DNA from 3 places in the Halomonas sp. SL18_1 genome. Region 1 is predicted to be linked to each of the others. Evidence: predicted binding sites of a transcription regulator. Region 1 holds the regulator's gene; each other region holds the start of a gene.

What was found. Region 1 encodes PhoB, which activates phosphate uptake and scavenging genes when phosphate is short. Its sites were predicted from a motif close to TGTCATANNNNTGTCANA; they were not measured.
Region 2: a site for PhoB is predicted at 1,270-1,287, ahead of phnD (phosphate/phosphite/phosphonate ABC transporter substrate-binding protein). Genes of this name have one in related genera too.
Region 3: a site for PhoB is predicted at 2,209-2,226, ahead of ugpB (sn-glycerol-3-phosphate ABC transporter substrate-binding protein UgpB). Genes of this name have one in related genera too.

The regions. Positions count from the first base shown of each region.
Region 1 covers NZ_JBVTRK010000001.1:342,939-346,918, forward strand. The annotation lists partial or broken gene ubiA (4-hydroxybenzoate octaprenyltransferase) at 1-766, shown strand, start outside; gene phoB (phosphate regulon transcriptional regulator PhoB) at 851-1,540, shown strand; gene phoR (phosphate regulon sensor histidine kinase PhoR) at 1,542-2,888, shown strand; gene ACSJDS_RS01790 (copper chaperone PCu(A)C) at 2,921-3,403, opposite strand; gene phoU (phosphate signaling complex protein PhoU) at 3,525-3,980, opposite strand, start outside.
Region 2 covers NZ_JBVTRK010000001.1:3,976,322-3,980,301, forward strand. The annotation lists gene ACSJDS_RS20300 (porin) at 194-1,165, opposite strand; gene phnD (phosphate/phosphite/phosphonate ABC transporter substrate-binding protein) at 1,433-2,287, shown strand; gene phnC (phosphonate ABC transporter ATP-binding protein) at 2,299-3,102, shown strand; gene ACSJDS_RS20315 (PhnE/PtxC family ABC transporter permease) at 3,059-3,583, shown strand; gene ACSJDS_RS20320 (PhnE/PtxC family ABC transporter permease) at 3,613-3,858, shown strand; gene ACSJDS_RS20325 (hypothetical protein) at 3,954-3,980, opposite strand, start outside.
Region 3 covers NZ_JBVTRK010000001.1:3,996,893-4,000,872, reverse strand. The annotation lists gene ugpA (sn-glycerol-3-phosphate ABC transporter permease UgpA) at 1-592, opposite strand, end outside; gene ugpB (sn-glycerol-3-phosphate ABC transporter substrate-binding protein UgpB) at 663-1,982, opposite strand; gene ACSJDS_RS20430 (GGDEF domain-containing protein) at 2,271-3,980, shown strand, end outside.

The DNA of each region.
Region 1 (3,980 bases):
CGCCCAGGGCCTGCCCGAGCGCCGTATCCTGCTGATCTTCGTTGCCGGGGTCTATCTGATGCGCGCCGCCGGCTGCGTGGTCAACGACTACGCCGACCGCCACTTCGACGGCCACGTCAAACGCACCGAGCACCGCCCCCTGGCCACCGGCCGAATCAGCGAGGGCGAGGCCCAGGCGCTGTTCCTGATCCTGGTGATGGCCGCCTTCGTGCTGGTGCTGTTCACCAACCTGTTCACCGTGCTGCTGTCGCTGGGGGGCGTAGTGCTGGCCTTCATCTACCCCTTCATGAAGCGCTACACCCACCTGCCCCAGCTGTTCCTGGGCGCGGCCTTCTCCTGGGCGATTCCCATGGCCTTCGGCGCGGTGCTGGGCCACGTGCCGCTGGAGGCCTGGCTGCTGTTTGCCGCCAACCTGGTGTGGACGGTGGCCTACGATACCCAGTACGCCATGGTCGACCGCGATGACGACCTGAAGATCGGCATCAAGTCCACTGCCGTGCTGTTCGGGCGCGCCGACCGGCTGATGATCGGGCTGCTGCAAGGGGCGACCTTAGCCTTGCTGGCCTGGGCGGGGGTGCGCCTGGGCCTGGGCGGTTTCTTCTGGGCGGGGCTCGCGGCTATGGCGGCCACCTTCGTCTATCAGCAGTGGCTGATCCGGGAGCGCGACCGCGACCGCTGCTTCCGAGCCTTCCTCAACAACCACTGGTCGGGACTGTTGGTGTTCGCCGGCCTGGCCCTCACCCTCTGGCCGGCGGTGAACGGCTGAGCGGCGCTGGCGGCGCTGTCATCCAACTGTCATCATGACATGGTCATATCGTCATCGACCCGTCACTGATCACGAGGCTTCCGGATGACCGCCAAGACCGTTCTGATCGTCGATGATGAAGCGCCGATTCGCGAGATGATCGCCGTGGCGCTGGAGATGGCCGACTACCGCGTACTGGAAGCGGACAACGCCCAGGAGGCCCACGCCATGGTGGTCGACCACCGCCCCGACCTGCTGCTGCTGGACTGGATGATGCCCGGCACCAGCGGCATCGAACTGGCCCGGCGACTCAAGCGCGAGGAGGCCACCCGCGAGATCCCGATCATCATGCTCACCGCCAAGAGCGAGGAGGACAACAAGATCCAGGGACTCGAGGCCGGCGCCGACGACTACATCACCAAGCCCTTTTCGCCGCGGGAGCTGGTGGCACGCCTCAAGGCGGTGCTGCGCCGGGCGACCCCCCAGGGCGTGGAGGATCCGGTCACGGTGGAGGGGCTGGAACTCGACCCGGTCAGCCACCGGGTGAGCGCCGACGGCCGCGCCCTGGAGATCGGCCCCACCGAGTACCGCCTGCTGCAGTTCTTCATGACCCACCAGGAGCGCGCCTACACGCGCAGCCAGCTGCTCGACCAGGTCTGGGGCGGCAATGTCTATGTGGAGGAGCGTACCGTGGACGTGCATATCCGCCGCCTGCGCAAGGCGCTGGGCGAGCGCCACCAGCACCTGGTGCAGACCGTGCGCGGCACCGGCTATCGGTTCTCCACCAAGGGCTGACGTGGCCCGCCCGTGGAGCCGTGAGCTGTGGCGCCTGGCCTGGCTGGCCGCCGCGGGCAGCCTGGTCGGCTGGCTGTTCTCGGCGCCGGCACTGGGCCTGGCCGCCGGTCTGACGGCCTGCCTGCTCTACCATCTTCGCCAGCTGCGCGCCCTGCACCGCTGGCTGACCCGCCATCCGCAGAGCGAGCCCCCCTCGGCGAACGGCCTGTGGGGCGAGCTGTTCGACCGCCTGTATCGCTACCAGAAGGGACAGCGGCTGACCCAGAGCCGCCTGCGCACCGCCCTACGGCGTATCCAGGAGTCCTCGGAGGCGATGCGCGACAGCGTGGTGATGCTCGACCAGCACGGCGACCTGGAGTGGTGGAACAGCGCCGCCGAGCGCATGCTGGGCCTGGACGCCGCCCACGACCGCGGCCAGCACATCACCAACCTGGTGCGTGACCCGCGTTTCGTCGCCTACTTCAACGCCCGCGACTACCGCGAGCCGCTGACCCTGGCCTCGCCCATCGACGAGCGCATGATCCTGCAGTACCAGATCACCCTCTACGGCGACGACGAGCGTCTGCTGATGGCCCGCGACATCACCCGCCTGCACCGCCTGGAGGAGATGCGTCGCGACTTCGTGGCCAACGTCTCCCACGAGCTGAGAACCCCGCTGACCGTGCTGACCGGCTACCTGGAAACCTACGGCGACCATGCCGATCAGCTGCCGCCGCGGCTGGCCCGCGGGCTTGGCCAGATGCAGGCGCAGGCCACGCGCATGCAGAACCTGGTCAACGACCTGCTGCTGCTGTCGCGACTGGAGATCGACCGCGGCGGCGAGGATCATTCACCGCTGGACATCGGCGCACTGCTCGAGTGCGTGCGCCGCGACGCCGAGGCGCTCTCCGGCGGCCGCCAGCGAATCGTGGTGGAAATCGAGACGTCCCGGCGGCTGGTCGGCAGCGAGCAGGAGATTCGCAGTGCCGCCTCCAACCTGGCCTTCAACGCCGTGCGCTACGCCGGCGAGGGTCGCCAGATCGTGCTGCGCTGGAAGCCCCACCCCGAGGGAGCCTGCCTGGAGGTGGAAGATGACGGCGAGGGCATCGACCCGGCGCACATTCCGCGGCTCACCGAGCGTTTCTACCGGGTCGACAAGGGGCGCAGCACCGCCACGGGCGGCACCGGCCTGGGGCTGGCAATCGTCAAGCACGTGCTGCTGCGCCACGACGCCCGGCTGGAGATCGTCTCCCACCCGGGCCAGGGGGCGTGCTTTGCCGGCATCTTCCCTCAGGCGCGGCTACGCGCGGCCCAAGACGCCTCTGCGCCCCGTGGCTCGGCGGTGCCGATCCCGCCGCGGCGCCGATAGCGGGCGCCGCAGCGGCTCAGCCGGGTGTCGCCTCAGTGATGGTGGTGGTCATCGGCGTCGGCGCTGCCTTCGCCCGCACTCTGCACCCAGACCTCCACCTCGACCTCGCCGCGCTCGGCGAATTCCAGGGTCATCGGGAAGCGATCCCCCTCGCGCAACGGGGCCACCAGGTTCATCAGCATCAGGTGGTAGCCGCCGCCGGGACGCATGGTCTGAGTGATGCCGCCGGGCACCTCGATCTGCATCACCTGGCGCATGCGCATCACGCCGTCGTCCATCGCCATGTCATGCAGCTCCACGGTGTCGCTGGCCGGGGTGCTGGCCCCAACCAGCACCGCCGGTTCTTCGCCTTCCACGGTGATATCGACATAGGCCGCCCCGTGGGGCACGCTGGGCGGCGCCGGGGTGGCGAAGGGGTGGGAGATCTGCACATCGCCGAGCCGATAGTCGTGGGCAAGGGCCGGCGTGGCCAGCAGCAGGCCGGCGGCCAGCAGCAGGAAAGAGGTCGGACGCATGGGCGAGTTCCTTGTCATACCTTGGGAAAACCAGTCTCAATAGGCCGATGATAGCAGCTTGTGGCGTTGACTCGCCTGGCCCCGGTGTCGCACCGCCCTTCGCCGCCCCCTTCCGTTCGGCTCAGCCCTTGCGGGTCAGGGCGCTCTCGTCGAGCTCGTCCGGGTCCATATGGCGAATGTCCAGCCCCTTGACCAGGTAGATGACATACTCGGCCAGGTTGTCGGCATGATCGCCGACCCGCTCCAGGGCGCGTAGGATCCACATCACGCTGAGCACCGGACCGATGGCGCGACTGTCCTCCATCATGAAGGTCATCAGCGAGCGCATGGCGCTGCCGTACTCGTCGTCCACCGACTCGTCTTCGTGCACCACCTGCAGCGCCAGCTCGGTGTCGAAGCGGGCGAAGGCGGTCAGCGCGTCGCGCAGCATCTTGCGCACGTGCTCGCTGATATGACGCACCTCCACCAGGCCGCGCACCTGAGTGCCGTTCTCGATCAGGGTCAGGGCGTTGCGGGCGATCTTGCTGGCCTCGTCGCCGATCCGCTCCAGGTCGGCGGTGGCGCGGATCACCGCCAG
Region 2 (3,980 bases), 3.6 Mb from region 1:
ACTCGCCAGTCTGCCAAGCCTTCTTACCGCCCCCAGCCCACTCGAGAGCGCTGGCTCTGAAGTGCCCTCGATTCCTGCACCGCTAAATGCCAAAAAGCCGGTGGCTTTTCAGCGCACCGGCAAGTGTAACGATCGAAACAGACACTAGAGGGTCGCCGGGCAGGGTCACACTGCCAGGCACCCCGAGACAGCCTCAGAAATGATACCGCGCACCCAGAATGTAATAGGCATCATCGTTGGCGTCGCCGTCTCTCGCTTCTTCATCCATGAACTCGACGAAGAAGTCGAGACTGCTGGAGAGTCGATAGTGCGCGGCAGCCACCCAGATATCTCGACTGCCTGACTGGGCTTCTTCATCCTTGTTGTAGTAGTCGGCATGAAAGCGCCACTGACCGGTGGAGAAGGTGCCACCCAAGCCGATAGTGTCGAAATTATCATCCTGCGTTTCGTAGCCGATACGGGCAGAGAAGGCATCGTTGAAGGCGAAGGAAGCGGTAGCCCCGTAAAGCACTTCTCCGGCCCCACCAGCGACGCCATCCTTGTCATCCACATAGCCCAGGGCAATGCCGAACGGCCCTGTTTCATAGCTCACGCCGCCTTGGGTGACTATCTCGGACGACTCCCCGGGAGCCGCATCGTTGCTGCTGTAGTGCTTGGCTGAGATAAAGGCCTTGAAGCCTTCCAGGTTCGGTGTGATGTAGCCCAGGGAGTCGCCGCGCGCCTGAAGACCGCCACCGCCGATTTCAAACCCCTTGTTGATGTAAACATCGAAGGGTGCGGCCACCAGGTCACTGTAAAAACTGTCATAGTTGCCGGCGATCAGGGTGCCGAAAGTAGCGCTTTCCACCCCCAGGTAGCTGTTGCGCACTTCGCTGAAGCCCGACGACTGGTCACGCTCATCACCATTGAAGCGCCACTGCACCCGCGCAAAACCACGCAGATCATCATTGATCACGCTACTGCCGGTCAGCTGCAGGCGAGAGCCCACGTTAACGAACTCACTACCATTATCCTCTGCATTACCACCGGACTCTACGCCCATGGCGATGCGACCATAGAGATCGAGGCTGGTGCCATCCTGATCATAAACCTTAGCCGCATGGGCCGCAGAAGATGCCAGCAAGACGCTGGCGATGGCACTGGAAATGAGAGATTTCTTCATCATCATAAATTCCCTTGGACGAACGATCATGTAGACGATTGGCGTTAGTAGAGGCACCGCAAAAGGCACCCTATTCTTGTTCTTTGGCCTCGATCATAACGGCCCAAAATGTCAGTTATGTGCCAATCTCATGTCGATACACTGATTCGTCATCATCCCCCAGCCGGCGTCACTAAACGGTCATGATCGTGAAGCCCCTCTGTCACATCACCTTGGCAAGGTTGGCAACCGCTAACGCAGTTATTCACACCGCTTGCCAAGAGGTTCTCCATGATCAAGTCGATGCTGCCCCTGACCATTGCCGCCGCGCTCTTCGCTACTGGCCAGGCCCAGGCCGCCGAGTCCTGCCCCTCCACCCTGCGCTTTGCCGATACCGGTATTGAAGGCACAGAAGAACTTCAGCGCGCCTTCAATGAATTTGTCGAGGAAGTTGAGTCGCGCTTAGGTGTCGAGGTGGAGTTCTTCCCAGTGGGCAACCGCACTACCGCCATCAACGCCCTGCGCTTCGAGCAGGTCGACATCGTGCTGGCCGGTCCTTCGGAGTACGTGCTGATGGCCGAGCGCGTCGAGGGCATCCAGCCGATCAGCGCCATCGTACGCCCGGAGTACTACTCGGTGTTCATCGCCTCCACCGACAGCGACATCGAGACCCTGGAGGATCTGCGTGGCAAGCACGTGGCCATGAAGGACCACGGTTCCACCACCGGCCATATCATGCCCAGCTACATGCTGCACCAGGCCGGCCTGGACATTGACCGCGACCTGCAGATCACCCTGCTCGACGGTGCCCGCATGCAGGCCTTGGCTTCTGGCGAGGTGGACGCCGTGGGTACCGGCGTGCGCGACTTCGCGCCTTTCGTTGCCCAGCACGGCGAGGAGAACTACCGCATCATCGAGCGCGGCCAGGACATGCCGGGCGACCCGATGGTGGCCGGCCCGCATATCGCCGCGGATTGCGTGAGCGAGATCCAGGAGGCCTTCATGGCCGACCCGGAGGGCCTGCTGCAGGCAATTCTCGCCCCGGGCGAGCGTGACAAGTATATCGGCGCCGAGATGGTTCGCGTGAATGACGCCGAGTACGACGTGGTGCGCGACTCCTACGCCCTGCTGGGCCTCAGCGACTAAGTGTGAGCTGTATGCAATTGACCGTAAGCGACCTAACCAAGATCTACCCGGACGGCACCCGCGCCCTGGGCGGGCTGTCGTTCGAGGTGGCTCCCGGGGAGGGCGTTGTGATCCTTGGGCACAACGGCTGCGGCAAGTCGACGCTGATGAAGTGCCTGACCGGTCTCGAGCGCCCCACCACGGGGCGCCTGGTACTGGACGGCCTCGACCTTGCCCGCGCCTCCCGCCGCGAGCTGCGTCCGCTGCGCCAGCGTATCGGCTGCGTCTTCCAGAAGTTCAACATGGTCGGCAACCTCTCGGTGCTGCAGAACGTCCTGTTCGGCCTGATGGGCCGCCGCGGGATCCTGGCCAGCCATGCCCTGACCGCCAGCCGCGAATCGAGACGGGACGCCATGCAGGCACTTGAGCGGGTGGGCCTCGCCCACCTGGCGCCGCGCCGCACCGACACCCTCTCCGGCGGCCAGCAGCAGCGCGTGGCCATCGCTCGCATGCTGATGCAGGACGCCGAGATCGTGCTGGCCGACGAGCCAGTGGCGAGTCTCGACCCCCGTGCGGGCCGCGAGGTGATGGAGCTGCTCTGGTCGGTGGTGCGCGAGCGCGGCATGACCGTGCTCTGCGTGCTGCACCAGATCGACCTGGCTCGGGAGTTCGGCGAGCGGCTGATCGGCCTGCACGGCGGTCAGCTTGCCTTCGACCGCCCCACCGCCGAGATCGGCGACGCCGACATCACGGCCCTCTACCAGACCGTCACACCACAGGAGGCCGCTACCGATGAGCGATTCATCGCCGCACCGCGACGCCCCGCCCAGGCTTGAACGGCCCTCCCCCATCGCCTTCATCTTGCTGCTGGCCTTCGCGGCCTTCTTCATCAGCGGCTTTACCAGCGCCGATATCCACCCGGACCGGCTGCTGCGTGGCGTCGCGAATCTGGGCACCTTCTTCGGCGAGGCGATGCCGCCCAACTTCGCCCGCTGGGACGTCATCGCCGTCGCCATGCTGGAAACCTTCCAGATGGCCATCGTCGGCGTGGTGTTCGGGGTGATCCTGAGCCTGCCCATGGCCCTGCTGTGTGCCCGCAACACCAGTCCGCACCCCCTCGTTCGGGTCATCGCTCGCAACGTGGTGGCGACGCTACGTACCGTGCCCGACCTGGTGTGGGCGCTGATCTTCGTGGTCGCCGTGGGGCTGGGTCCATTAGCGGGCATTCTCGCCATCATCATGGATACCATCGGCTTCTGCGCGCGCTTTTTCTCCGAGCGCATCGAGGAGGTGGACCCGGCCCCGGCCAGGCCCTAGCCGCCACCGGCGCCTCGCGTAGCGGGGTGGTGTGCGGTGCCATCATCCCCGAGTGCACGCCCTCCTTCGTGGCGACCAGCCTCTTTTCGGTGGAGAAGGCGGTGCGCAGCGCCGTGGTACTGGGCCTGGTGGGCGCCGGCGGCATCGGCGTGGAGCTCTCCGCGGCCATGAACCTGTTCCGCTACGACCAGGCCCTCACCGTGATCCTTGCCATCCTGGTGGTGGTGATCGGCGTCGAGCAGGTCAGCGCCTGGATTCGCAAGCGGGTGATTTGAGTAGATCGGCTCTCTCCGGCTCCACCGGCGTGGGCATGGCGATGAGCGCCGCGGCGGTCTTCACCACCACGGCGCAGCGAGTGGCGCCAGCCGCCTTACTCCACCACGCGGTAGATCTCCCA
Region 3 (3,980 bases), 3.7 Mb from region 1:
CGGCACCGTCGATGGCTGCGGCCTCGATCAGCGACTGCGGGATCGACTGGAGCCCGGCCAGGAAGAACAGGAAGTTGTAGGCGATCTGCTTCCAGGCCGCCGCGATGATCACCAGGATCATGGCATCCGTGCCCGAGGTGCGGTGGTTCCAGCGGTAGCCCAGCATGTCGAGCACGTAGGGCACGATGCCAATGGAGGGGTTGAAGATGAACCACCACAGCACACCGGCGATGGCCGGTGCGATGGCATAGGGCCACACCAGCAGGATGGTGTAGCCATCTCGGGAGCGAAGCATTCGGTTGACGGTGACTGCCAGGAGTAGGGCCGCGCTCATCGAGAGCAGGGTCGTGCCCAAGGCGAACACGGCGGTGACCGAGAGGGAGTTGAGATAGTAGGCGTCTTCGAACAGCCGGGAGAAATTGGCCAGCCCGACGAAGGTGGTGCTCAGGCCGAAGGCATCCTCGCGCAGCAGCGATTGGTACAGCGCCTGTCCCGCCGGCCAGATGAAGAAGATCAGGGTGATGATGACCTGAGGCGCCAGCAACGCATAGGGCAGCCAGCGACCGGGAAACGTCATGCGTTTGGTCTGCATGATTTATTGCTCGGCAAGACGATGAAAAAGGCGCCCCCTCCCAGGGGAGGGCGGCGCGAAAGGGCTGTTCTTATTGATTGGCTTGCTGGAAATCCCTAAGCAGGGCATTGCTGCGCCGTGCCGCATCGGCGCTGGCCTGCTCGCCGCTCTTGCGTCCGGCCATCACCGCTTCCATCTCCTCGGAAATCATGTCGCGAATTTGCACGAAGTTGCCGAAGCGCAGCCCCTTGGAGTTCTCGGTTGGCTCGTTGAGGGTCATCTGCTCGATGGAGATCTCGGTGCCCGGGTTCTCGGCATAGAAACCCTGTGCCTCGCTAAGCTCCCAGGCGGCATGGGTGATCGGCAGGTAGCCGGTGCGCTGATGCCAGTCGGCCTGCACCTCAGGCTCGGAGAGGTAATCGAAGAAGGCCGCCACGGCTGCGTACTCCTCCTCGCTGTGCCCGCGCAGCGTCCATAGGGTGGCACCACCGATGATGGAGTTTTGCGGCGCATCCTCTACGTCGGCGTAGTAGGGCAGCATGCCGTAGCCGACCGCGAAATCGGCATTGGCCAGCACGCCGGCACGGGCTGCCGAAGAACCGAAGAACATGGCGCACTCACCGGAATAGAACATCGGGGCGGCGTCGCTGCCCGGTCCCGGTCCACCCCAGCGGAACACGCCCTCGTCTTGCCACGTCTTCAGGTTGTCCCAGTGGCGGGCCACCAGCTCGTTATCGAAAACGAACTCCGTTTCGAGGCCGCCGAAGCCGTTTTCCAGGGTGCCCAGCGGCGAGTCGTGCATGGCGGAGAAGTTTTCCAGCATCACCCAGCTCGGCCAGGAGGTGGTGAAGCCGCAGCTGGCGGCATCCTGCTCGCTTAGCCGGCGTGAATAGGCTTCGACGTCCTCCCAGGTCTGCGGCGCACCCTCGAGCCCCGCCGCCTCGAAGGCATCGCGGTTGTAGTAGAGGATCGGGGTGGAGGAGTTGAAGGGAAAGGAGAGCATGTTGCCGCGGGTATCGGTGTAGTAGCCCACCACTGCCGACAGGAAGGCCTCCCGATCGAAGGCTCGGCCATGGTCTTCCATCAGCTGGTAAACGGGATAGACGGCGCCTTCGGCGGCCATCATGGTGCCAGTTCCGACCTCGAACACCTGCAGGATGTGGGGATGCTGGCCGGCGCGGAAGGCGGCGATGGCACCGGTCATGGTCTCGGTGTAGTTGCCCCGGTAGCTGGGGCGAACCCGATACTCCTCTTGGGAGGCGTTGAAGTCTTCGGTGATGCCTTCCAGTATCTCGCCGAGTTCGCCGCCCATAGCATGCCACCATTGCACCTCCACGGTGGCATGAGCGGACAGCGACAGGCTGGCTGCGGCGATGCCGGCGGCCAGGCCTTTCAATGAAAATGCGGGCATGATGCTCTCCTTGCGTCTGCGGCGACCCATGGGCCAATGATGAAAATGAACACTTTTCCCGCCGATATTAGTGACAGGCGATGACATCGCGGTGGCAGAAAAATGTCGGTTAGGTGATGGTGGGTGGCTGACATCATGTATCCAGCCTGCCTCGGGGCGTTGGTCGGTCGCGGTGGGGCTGATGAGAGTTCGTGTCCATGGCGATGCTTCAGTGACACGCTTCGACTGTCATGGATTTGCCATCGCACTGCCGCATCCTTATGGCTTTTCATGGCGACGAGTGCGGGCATGACACCGAGCGAGCAACACCTGCTGGAGGCGATCATCGTTGGGGAGCAGTTGACGCCCTACTTCCAGCCCATCGTCGATATGGGGCAACGCCGCATCCACGGCTATGAGGCGTTGATTCGTGGTCCACAGCATTCACCGCTGCACGCTCCCCAGCGGCTTTTCGAGAGCGCCATGCAGGCCGGTCTGCTAGTGGAGCTGGACCTGCTCTGCCGGCGGCTGGCCATCGAACGTTTTGTGGCGCTGGGGCTTGGAGGAAAGCTGTTCCTCAATGTCATGCCCTCGACCCTGCTGGAGCGTGACTTTCGAGAGGGGCTGACCCTGGCCTATCTGGATAGAGGTGGGCTGGCACCGGAGCGGGTGGTAATCGAGCTTACCGAGCATCTTCCCATCGCGGATTACCAAGCGATGCGACAGGCCATGGACCACTATCGGGAGATGGGCTTTCGAGTGGCCCTGGACGACCTGGGGGCGGGTCACTCCAGCCTTCGCCACTGGGCGGAATTGCGTCCGGACATGGTCAAGCTGGATCGTCACTTCGTCGCCGGGATCGATAGTTCTCCCGACAAGCGCGAGTTCCTGCGCTCGCTGCTGGACGTGGCCCGCAGCCTGGGATGTGAACTGATTGCGGAAGGTGTCGAAACCGCCGAGGAGCAGCGCTGTCTCTGGGAGCTGGACCGTGGGCTCGTGCTGCTGCAGGGCTATTATTTCGCCCGACCCTGTGCCGAGCCACCGCGCCAGGTGTCGCCGCTGCTGCCCAGCCACGGCCTGACGGCACAGTCACCGCGACGCAGTGCCAGCACGATTGTTGCGCAGGTGGACCCTGTCTCGCCGAGGCTGCCGGTTCTGTCCCTGGTAGAGCGCTTCCGTGCCCAGCCCGAGCTTCGCTGCGTGCCGGTGGTGGAGGCTGACCGCCCACTGGCGGTGGTGCGTCGTCACGAATTCCTGACGCTGTTCACCAATCCCTACAGTCATGCTCTGCACGCCAGAACAGAGGTGGATCAGATTGCCGATCGTCACCTGCTCAGCGTGCCTCAGGATACGTCCCTGGAAGTACTCAGCCAGCGCATTACCGATGCCCGTGGGCTGCAGCAGGAGGACTTCGTAGTCGTCGACGATACGGGGCGCTACCGAGGCATGGGGAATATCATCGACCTGCTGCGGGAGATCACCGCCATCCAGGTGCGCCAGGCCCGCAACGCTAATCCGCTGACCGGCCTGCCGGGGAATATCCTGATTCAGGAAGCGTTGACCGAGCGACTACGTCAGGGGCAGGCCCTGGTGGCGGTGTTTGCCGACCTGGATAACTTCAAGGCCTACAACGACGGCTATGGCTATGCCGAAGGGGATCGGATGATCCTGTCACTGTCGCGACTGTTGTTGGCGCGCCTGAGTGATGCCGATGATTTCCTGGGGCATGTGGGCGGCGATGACTTCATGCTGCTGCTCGGGGGAGATGACTGGCGAGCTAACTGCGAGGCGATACTCGCGGATTTCGCCGCTCTGGTGCCCGAGTTCTATCGTCCTGAGCACCGCGCTGCCGGCGGCATGGTAGGTGAGAGTCGCCGGGGTGAGCAGGTCTTTCATCCACTGGTCAGCCTGTCGCTGGCGGCGCGGCCGATAGCGGCCGGTGAAGCACTGGCGCCGCCACAGCTTGCCGCCGAGCTCTCCGAACTCAAGGCCCAGGCCAAACGCCGGCCCGGCAACAGC